2 regions of the Streptomyces sp. NPDC012794 genome follow, and region 2 is predicted to be linked to the other one. Evidence: predicted binding sites of a transcription regulator. Region 2 holds the regulator's gene; the other holds the start of a gene.
The links. The regulator HspR, encoded in region 2, represses chaperone genes until heat shock. The targets are predictions, from matches to a motif close to TTGAGNNNNNNNNNCTCAA.
Positions count from the first base shown of each region.

Region 1: a site for HspR is predicted at 1,751-1,769, ahead of lon (endopeptidase La). Genes of this name have one in related genera too.

Region 1 is NZ_JBIBCI010000010.1:46,669-51,078, forward strand. It holds gene ACFY7H_RS19845 (sulfurtransferase) at 11-847, shown strand; gene ACFY7H_RS19850 (DUF4097 domain-containing protein) at 929-1,678, shown strand; gene lon (endopeptidase La) at 1,792-4,188, shown strand; gene ACFY7H_RS19860 (MarR family winged helix-turn-helix transcriptional regulator) at 4,322-4,410, shown strand, end outside.
Region 2 is NZ_JBIBCI010000002.1:439,375-443,784, reverse strand. It holds gene ACFY7H_RS05255 (pyridoxamine 5'-phosphate oxidase family protein) at 1-333, shown strand, start outside; gene ACFY7H_RS05250 (hypothetical protein) at 515-829, opposite strand; gene ACFY7H_RS05245 (helix-turn-helix transcriptional regulator) at 1,112-2,146, shown strand; gene ACFY7H_RS05240 (heat shock protein transcriptional repressor HspR) at 2,250-2,714, opposite strand; gene dnaJ (molecular chaperone DnaJ) at 2,716-3,891, opposite strand; gene grpE (nucleotide exchange factor GrpE) at 3,931-4,410, opposite strand, start outside.

The sequences.
Region 1 (4,410 bases), on a different contig from region 2:
GAGGCCCCGTATGACCGTGACCGAGATACCCGGCCCCCTCGTCGGGACGGACTGGCTCGCCGCGCACCTCGCAGAGGTCGTGGTGTTCGACGCCTCCGTCGGGGCCCACCGCGCCGCCCCCGCGAGGATCCCCGCCGCGCGGCCCTTCGACCTCGACGGCGCCCTCTCCGACCACTCCGCGGCGGCCCCGCACACGATGCCCTCCCCGGCGGCGTTCACCGAGGCGCTGCGGGGGCTCGGGGTGGACGACTCCGACACGGTGGTGGTCTACGACGGTGCCGGCATCTACTCCAGTGCCCGGGCCTGGTGGATGCTGCGCGCGATGGGCTTCGACCGGGTGGCCGTGCTGGACGGGGGCCTGCCCGCGTGGGCCGCGGCCGGGCTGCCCGTCGAGGCCGCGGCGGCGGCGTACGACGGCCCGCGCGGCTCCTTCACCGCCCGGCCCCGCGCCGGGCTGCTGGTGGACGCCGCCGCCGTCTCGGCCGCCCTCGCCGACCCGGCCGCCGCCGTGCTCGACGCCCGTACCCGGGAGCGCTTCGCCGGCACCGCGCCGGAGCCCCGGCCGGGGCTGCGCGGCGGGCACATGCCGGGCGCGCTGAACCTGCCGTTCGGCGAGCTCCAGGGGCCCGGCGGGCTGATGCGCCCCGCCGGGGAACTGCGCGAGGTCTTCGGGGCGTTGGCGGGGGAGCGGGAGCGGCTGTACTTCAGCTGCGGTTCGGGCGTCACGGCCTGCGTGCTCGCGCTGGGCGCGACCCTCGCCGGGTACGAAGGGCCGGCCGTGTACGACGGCTCGTGGAGCGAGTGGGGCGTGCCCTCGGAGCTGCGGCCGGTGGTGACCGGGCCCTGACCGGGGGTGGGGTTAACCCCACCGCGGCTCCGGATACCTGCACCAGCGCGGGCGGGCCTCCGGCTCGGCAGACTCGGCCGCATGCGCACCTTGACCCGTACCGTCCTCGCCGCCACCGCCGCGGCCCTCCTCCTGTCGGGCTGCTCGTTCGTGGAGGAGGCCAGGCTGAAGACCGCCGACGCGGACACCACCGTCACCGAGGCGGTCACCGCGGTGGAACTGACGGGCCTTCGGCGGGGTTCCGTCGAGGTCGTGCCGGGCAGCGGCCCCGGGGTGGCCGTCCGCCGGGTCCTGCACTACCGGGGTGACACCGCGCCCGTGCCCGGTCAGCGGGTCTCGGCCGGGGTGCTGCGCTTCACCGACGGCTGCCCGGGCGACGGGGACACCTGCTGGGTCGACTACCGGCTGGAGGTGCCGGCCTCGGTGAAGCTGACGGCGGGCAGCAGCAGCGGCGACATGAGGGTGACGGGCGTGGCCTCCGCCGAGCTGGAATCCTCCTCCGGCGACGTCCGGGCCGAGCGGATCACGGGCCCGCTGAGGATCCGTACCTCCTCCGGGGACCTCAGGGCCGAAGGGCTGTCCGGCTCGGAGTTCGAGTTCCGGTCGGGATCCGGGGACGCCACCGTCGGCTTCGGGAAGGCGCCGGCCTCGGTGTCCTTCACCACCGGCTCGGGAGGCGTGACCCTGAGGACGCCGCAGGCCCCGTACCGGGTGTCGGCCACCACCGGCTCGGGCGAACGGGACGTGTCCCTCGCCGACACCCCCGACGCCCCCTCCCGCATCACGGTGCGCACCGGCTCCGGCGACATCCGGCTTTCCGCAGCGAGCTGACGGCGCGTCGCGCCCCGGTGTTGTTCGCCCCCGGCGAACGGGTGTTGGGGAACAATGGGCGACGCAGAAGCATTGAGTCGGCATAGCTCAACTTCACTGCCGGAGGGAAGATCATGGCTTCGACGTCCGTAACGCTCACCCTGCCCGTACTGCCGCTCGACGACGAGGTCGTACTGCCCGGGATGGTCGTTCCCCTGGACCTGTCCGACGCCGAGGTGCGCGCAGCCGTCGAGGCGGCGCAGGCGGCGGCCGGGACCGGGAAGCCCCGGGTGCTGCTCGTGCCGCGGGTCGACGGCACGTACGCGGGGATCGGAGTGCTGGGGACCGTCGAACAGGTCGGGCGGCTCTCCGACGGGGATCCCGGGGCGCTGATCCGCGGGCGCGGCCGCGTCCGGATCGGCGCCGGGACCACCGGGCCGGGAGCGGCGCTCTGGGTCGAGGGGGAGACCGTCGAGGAGAAGGTGCCCGACCCGCTGCCCGGGGTCGTCGCCGAGCTCGTCAAGGAGTACAAGGCCCTCGCCACCAGCTGGCTCAAGAAGCGCGGCGCCTGGCAGGTCGTGGACCGGGTGCAGCAGATCGAGGGGGTTTCCGCCCTCGCCGACAACAGCGGGTACTCGCCGTTCCTGACCGTGGCGCAGAAGGTGGAGCTGCTGGAGACCATCGACCCGGTCGCCCGGCTCCGGCTCGCCGTCAAGGCGCTCACCGACCACCTCGCCGAGCAGGACGTCGCCGAGTCCATCGCCAAGGACGTCCAGGACGGCGTCGACAAGCAGCAACGGGAGTTCCTGCTGCGCCGCCAGCTGGAGGCGGTCCGCAAGGAGCTGCGCGAGCTGGGCGGCGAGAAGGAGGGTGAGGAGTCCGACGACTACCGGGCCCGCGTCGAGGCCGCCGACCTGCCCGAGAAGGTGCGGGAGGCCGCGCTCAAGGAGGTCGACAAGCTGGAGCGGGCCAGCGACCAGAGCCCGGAGGGCTCCTGGATCCGCACCTGGCTGGACACGGTGCTGGAACTGCCCTGGAACGAGCGCACCGAGGACGAGTACGACATCCAGGGCGCCCGGGCGGTCCTCGACGCCGAGCACGCGGGGCTGGACGACGTGAAGGACCGCATCACCGAATACCTCGCCGTGCGCAAGCGGCGCGGCGAGCGGGGGATGGGTGTCATCGGGGGCCGCCGCGGCGGCGCCGTGCTCGCGCTCGTGGGCCCGCCCGGCGTCGGGAAGACCTCGCTCGGCGAGAGCGTGGCCCACGCCATGGGCCGCAAGTTCGTGCGCGTGGCCCTCGGCGGCGTGCGGGACGAGGCCGAGATCCGCGGTCACCGGCGGACCTACGTCGGCGCCCTGCCCGGCCGTGTCGTGCGGGCCATCAAGGAGGCCGGGTCCATGAACCCGGTCGTGCTCCTCGACGAGATCGACAAGGTCGGCTCCGACTTCCGGGGCGACCCGGCGGCCGCCCTGCTGGAGGTCCTGGACCCCGCGCAGAACCACACCTTCCGGGACCACTACCTGGAGGTCGAGCTGGACCTCAGCGACGTGGTCTTCCTCGCGACCGCCAACGTCCTGGAATCCATTCCCGAGGCCCTCGCCGACCGCATGGAACTGGTCCGCCTCGACGGGTACACCGAGGACGAGAAGATCGTCATCGCCCGCGACCACCTGCTGCCCCGCCAGCTGGAGCGCGCCGGCCTGACCGCCGAGGAAGTCGACCTCCAGGAGGACGCGCTGCGCAAGCTGGCGGGCGAGTACACCCGCGAGGCCGGCGTGCGCACCCTGGAGCGGTCCATCGCCCGCCTCCTGCGCAAGGTCGCCGCCCAGCACGAGCTCGGCGAGCGCGAGTTCCCCTTCGCCATCGGGGCGGGCGAGCTGCGCGGCCTGATCGGCCGGCCGCACCACGTCCCGGAGTCCGCCCAGGACCCGGCGGAGCGGCGTACCGCGGTGCCCGGCGTGGCCACCGGTCTCGCCGTGACCGGGGCCGGGGGCGACGTCCTGTTCGTCGAGGCCTCGCTCGCCGACCCGGAGACCGGCGCCGCCGGGCTGACCCTCACGGGCCAGCTGGGCGACGTCATGAAGGAGTCGGCGCAGATCGCCCTCAGCTTCCTGCGCTCGCACGGCGCGGAGCTGGAGCTGCCGGTCGCCGACCTGAGGGACCGGGGCGTGCACATCCACTTCCCGGCGGGCGCCGTCCCCAAGGACGGCCCGAGCGCGGGCATCACCATGACCACCGCGCTGGCCTCGCTGCTGTCCGGCCGCCAGGTGCGCACGGACGTGGCCATGACCGGCGAGGTGTCGCTGACCGGACGGGTGCTCCCGATCGGCGGGGTCAAGCAGAAGCTGCTCGCCGCGCACCGGGCCGGGCTGACCACCGTGATCATCCCCAAGCGGAACGAGGCCGATCTGGACGACGTCCCGAGCGAGGTGCTGGAGGGGCTGGAGGTGCACCCGGTGACGGACGTACGCCAGGTGCTGGAGCTGGCCCTCGCCCCGGCCGTGGTCTCCTTCGGCAAGGCCGCCTGACCGGCCCCGGCCCCTTCTCCGGCAGCCCGGGGGACCCCCACGGCGGGGCCCCGGGCCGCCGGCGTGCACGCTGCGAAATACTGGTCCCGAACAGGGGTGCCACGGTGCGCCCCGCCATCGATGGGAGCGGCACGTGCACGGCAGCGAAGACCAGGAGTTCCTCGCCCTGGAGCGGGAGCTGTCCGTCTTCCTGAGGCGTGCCCGGGCCTCCTCCGGCGAGAT
Region 2 (4,410 bases):
ACCACCCCGCGCCCGGACGGCACCCCGCACGTGGTGCCGGTGGGCGTGACCTACGACCCCGAGGCGGGGCTGGCACGGGTGATCAGCAACAAGCACAGCAAGAAGGTCCGCAACGTCCTGGCGGCGCCCGGCGGCGGCGCGCGGGCGGCGGTCTGCCAGATGGAGGGCAAGCGCTGGGCCACCCTGGAGGGGCGCGCGGTCGTCCGTACGGACGAGGCGTCGGTCGCCGAGGCCGTGGCGCGCTACGCGGAGCGGTACGGGCGGATGCCCTCGCCGAACCCGGACCGGGTGGTCCTGGAGATCACCCTCGACCGGGCCATGGGCCGGGCCTGAGGGCGGGCGGCGGGCGGCGGGCGGCGGGAGCCTTCGAGCGTTTCCCGACGGATCCTCGGGCGATTGTCCGGTTCAACCACTGGACGCGCACATCACAACGGCGCCATCGTGGTCAGGTCCACGATGGCGCCGTTGTGTGGGGGTAGCACCTGGAGCGATCTGCAACGACGGGGGAATCGCCTCAGGCACTGCGGGGGGTGGCGGTGGTGATATCGGGTTCGAAGAGCTGGTGGTCACGCTGGTCGAGGTTGACGAAGACCATGCCGTACCGCACTTCGCAGCGGACGGGCTGCGGTGCGCCCCGGGGGCGGCGCAGGCAGCGGTAGGCACGGACGTCCTCGTCCTCCTCGCGCACGACGACTATCGGCTGGCCGAAAAGGGTGACCATCAGCGAGTCGCCGGCGTAGGGGATCGCCGTGGCGAGGTCGATGAACTGCCACCCGGAACGGTAGGCGGAAGCCATTTCGCGGCGGAAGTCGCGGTCGTCGGGGGTCATCAGGACGCCTTCGCAGGGGTGCTGTTCCAGCCGAAATCGCTCTCGGCCGCCGTCCCGGCCAACGAGCTGGCACCAGCCTGAGCGCTTCCCTCGTCACCGCTGACGGCGACGACTGCTCCAAAGACCGCGACGGCGGAGAAAACAACGGCAAGCGCCGAGCGAAGCATTCTCTTATACATGGTCGGCTTCGTCCTCACTTGATGGAATCCTCTCCCCCGCACTGACAGACGATGGCTCATTCAGGCACGTCAGTGCCACAGGGACGATGCATCATGTTCTTACATGTTCAGGACCCTGGGGGGTGGAGATTTGCCCAAGAGCGACATAAACCCGACACATCACCACCCCGTCACCGAGATGTGCAGCGAGGGAGCGCGACTGTACGCGGCCGCCCTGAGCACCGGCCGCGTGGCCCGCGGCGAGGCCGTAAACGCCCCCTGCCTGCTCGAATTCGCACTGCTGCGACCCGACCCGGACGACGCGAACCAGCTGCGCGCGGTTCCGCCGTCCATCGCACTGGCCCAGCGGCTCCATCCGATCGAACGCGAGATCCAGGAGCGCAGACGCACCGCCGTAGATCTCACCGATGCATTCGAGCCGTTCCTCACCATCAGCGCGCAGAGCCCCGCCAACACCCACGCCATCACGGTGCTGGAGGGATTCGACCAGATCAACGCCGCCATCGACCTGGCCACCGCCGAGTGCCACACCGAGGCCCTGACGGTCCAGCCGGGTGGCGCCCGCCCCACCTTCGTCCTCAGCGAGTCCCTGGAGCGGGCCACGCCGATGATCGACCGCGGGGTGAGCATCCGGACGCTCTACCAGCACACCGTGCGGCACAGCCAGGGCACGCTCGCCTACGTGGACCGGATCTCCACGGGGAAGGTGGAGATCCGCACACTGGAGGAGCTGATAGAGCGTCTCATGATCTTCGACCGCACCGTGGCCATCATCCCCGCCAGCGACGACCGGCGGGTGGCCCTGGAACTGCGGCACCCGGGACTGGTGGACTACCTCATCAAGGTCTTCGAACAACTGTGGCGCAGGGCCGTGCCGTTGGGCGAGGAGGTCACCTACACGCACCACCCGGATGGTATCTCGGGAGTCCAGCGGTCCATCGCCCAGCTGCTGATCGAGGGGCACGTGGACGAGGCGATCGCCCGCCGGCTGGGAATGAACGTACGCACCTGCCGCGCGCACATCGCGAAGCTGGCCGCCGCCCTGGGCAGCGGCAGCCGGGCCCAGCTGGGCTACCTCATCGCCCAGTCCGGGATCCTGCACAGCGCCAACCCCCCGGCGGAGCTCCCCGAGGGCTGAGGCGGGCCGTACGGGCCCTCAGAGCGCCCGTGACGCGCGAAGGCCCCGTCGGGGCCCGCTCCGCGACGGGAGGGGCTGACGGGGCCTTCAGGGCGCTCGGTGGTCAGTCGCCGGTGTGCTTGGGGCGCCAGACGACCAGTGCGTTGCCCGGCACCGGCGGCTGGTACGGGACCAGGTCGCGGCGGTACGAGGCGTGCACCTGGGCCTCGCGGGCCCGGAGGGCGGCCGCCGCACCGTCCACGGCGGCGGACAGCTCGGCGACGCGCTGCTGGAGCGCGGCCACCTGGTTCTCCAACTCGATGATCCGCTTGATCCCCGCCAGGTTGATGCCCTCGTCCTGGGACAGCTGCTGCACCGTGCGGAGCAGTTCGATGTCCCTGGCCGAATACCTCCGGCCACGGCCGGCCGTACGGTCAGGGGAGACCAGGCCGAGGCGGTCGTACTGGCGCAGGGTCTGCGGATGCAGGCCCGAGAGCTGGGCGGCCACCGAGATCACGTAGACCGGGGTCTCGTCGGTGAGCTGGTACGCCCCCTCGCCGAAGCGGGGCTGTCGTCGGCGGCCGTCCATGTCATGCTCCCTTCGCGGACTCGAACAGGAGGGCGCGCGGGTCCTCGGACCCGGTCGCGTCCCGGTACGTCTCCAGGGCCTCGCGGGCCTTGTCCGACAGCTCCGCCGGAACCGCGACCTCCACCGTGACGAGCAGGTCGCCGCGGGTGCCGTCCTTGCGGACGGCGCCCTTGCCGCGGGCCCGCATGGTGCGGCCGCCGGGAGTGCCCGGGGGGAGCTTCAGGGTGACCGGGGGGCCGCCCAGGGTCGGCACCTTGATGTCGGCGCCAAGAGCGGCCTCCGCGAAGGTCACCGGGACCGTCACGGTGAGGTTGTCGCCCTTGCGGCCGAACACCGGGTGCGTGCCGACGTGCACCACCACGTACAGGTCGCCCGCCGGGCCGCCCCGCTCGCCCGGCGCGCCCTTGCCGCGCAGCCGGATCCGCTGGCCGTCGGAGACGCCCGCCGGGATCCGGACCTGCATGGTGCGGGAGCTGCGGGCGCGCCCGCTGCCCTTGCACACCTCGCAGGGGGTCTCCGCGATCAGGCCGCGGCCCTTGCAGTCCGCGCAGGGGTCGGTCAGCGAGAAGCCGCCGCCGCTGCCCCGGGAGACCTGGCCGGTACCGACGCAGGTCGGGCACACCCGGGGGGTGCCGTTCTGGTCGCCGGTGCCGGAGCAGGCCTTGCAGGGGGCCTGCGAGGACATCCGCAGCGGGACGGTCGCGCCGTCCACGGCCTCCGTGAAGGAGAGGGTGACCTCCGACTCGATGTCCTGACCGCGGCGCGGCTGGGTGCGGGGGCCCGCACCGGTGCCGGCGCCGCGGCCGAACAGGCCGCCGAAGACGTCGCCCAGGCCGCCGCCGAAGCCGCCCTGGCCGCCCTGCTGCGTACCGCCGAACAGGTCGCCCAGGTCGAAGTTGAACGAGCCGCCGCCGCCCGGGCCCGGGCGGAAGCCGCCGTTCCCGAACAGCGCGCGGGCCTCGTCGTACTCCTTGCGCTTCTTGGCGTCGCCGAGGATGTCGTTCGCCTCGGAGATCTCCTTGAAGCGCTCCTCGGCCGAGGCGTCGCCCTTGTTGGCGTCCGGGTGGAACTCGCGGGCGAGCTTCCGGTACGCCTTCTTGATCTCGGCCTCGGTGGCGTCCTTCGGGACACCGAGGACCTTGTAGTAGTCCTTCTCGACGAAGTCCTTCGTGCTCATCCCGGGTGTCCCTCCTCTCGGATCCCTACATGGTGTGCGTCAGCCCTCGTCGGGGGCATCCGTGTCCTTGTCGGACGGCGTGTCGCCGTCACCGGACTCGGACTTCGCGGCGGGAGCCGCGCCCGGCTGGGGCTCGGCCACCGCGACCCGCGCGGGGCGGATCGTGCGCTCGCCGATCCGGTACCCCGGCTGCAGGATCGCCACGCAGGTCGTCTCCGTGACGTCCGGCGCGTACGAGTGCATCAGGGCCTCGTGGATCGTCGGGTCGAAGGGCTCGCCCTCCTTGCCGAACTGCTGCAGCCCCATCTTGGCGGCGGCGGTCTCCAGCGACTCGGCCACCGACTTGAAGCCGCCGACCAGTTCGCCGTGCTCCCGCGCCCGGCCGATGTCGTCCAGGGTCGGGAGGAGCTCCGTCAGCAGGCTCGCGACCGCGATCTCCTTGACGGCGACCCGGTCCCGCTCCACGCGGCGGCGGTAGTTCTGGTACTCGGCCTGGAGCCGCTGGAGGTCCGCGGTGCG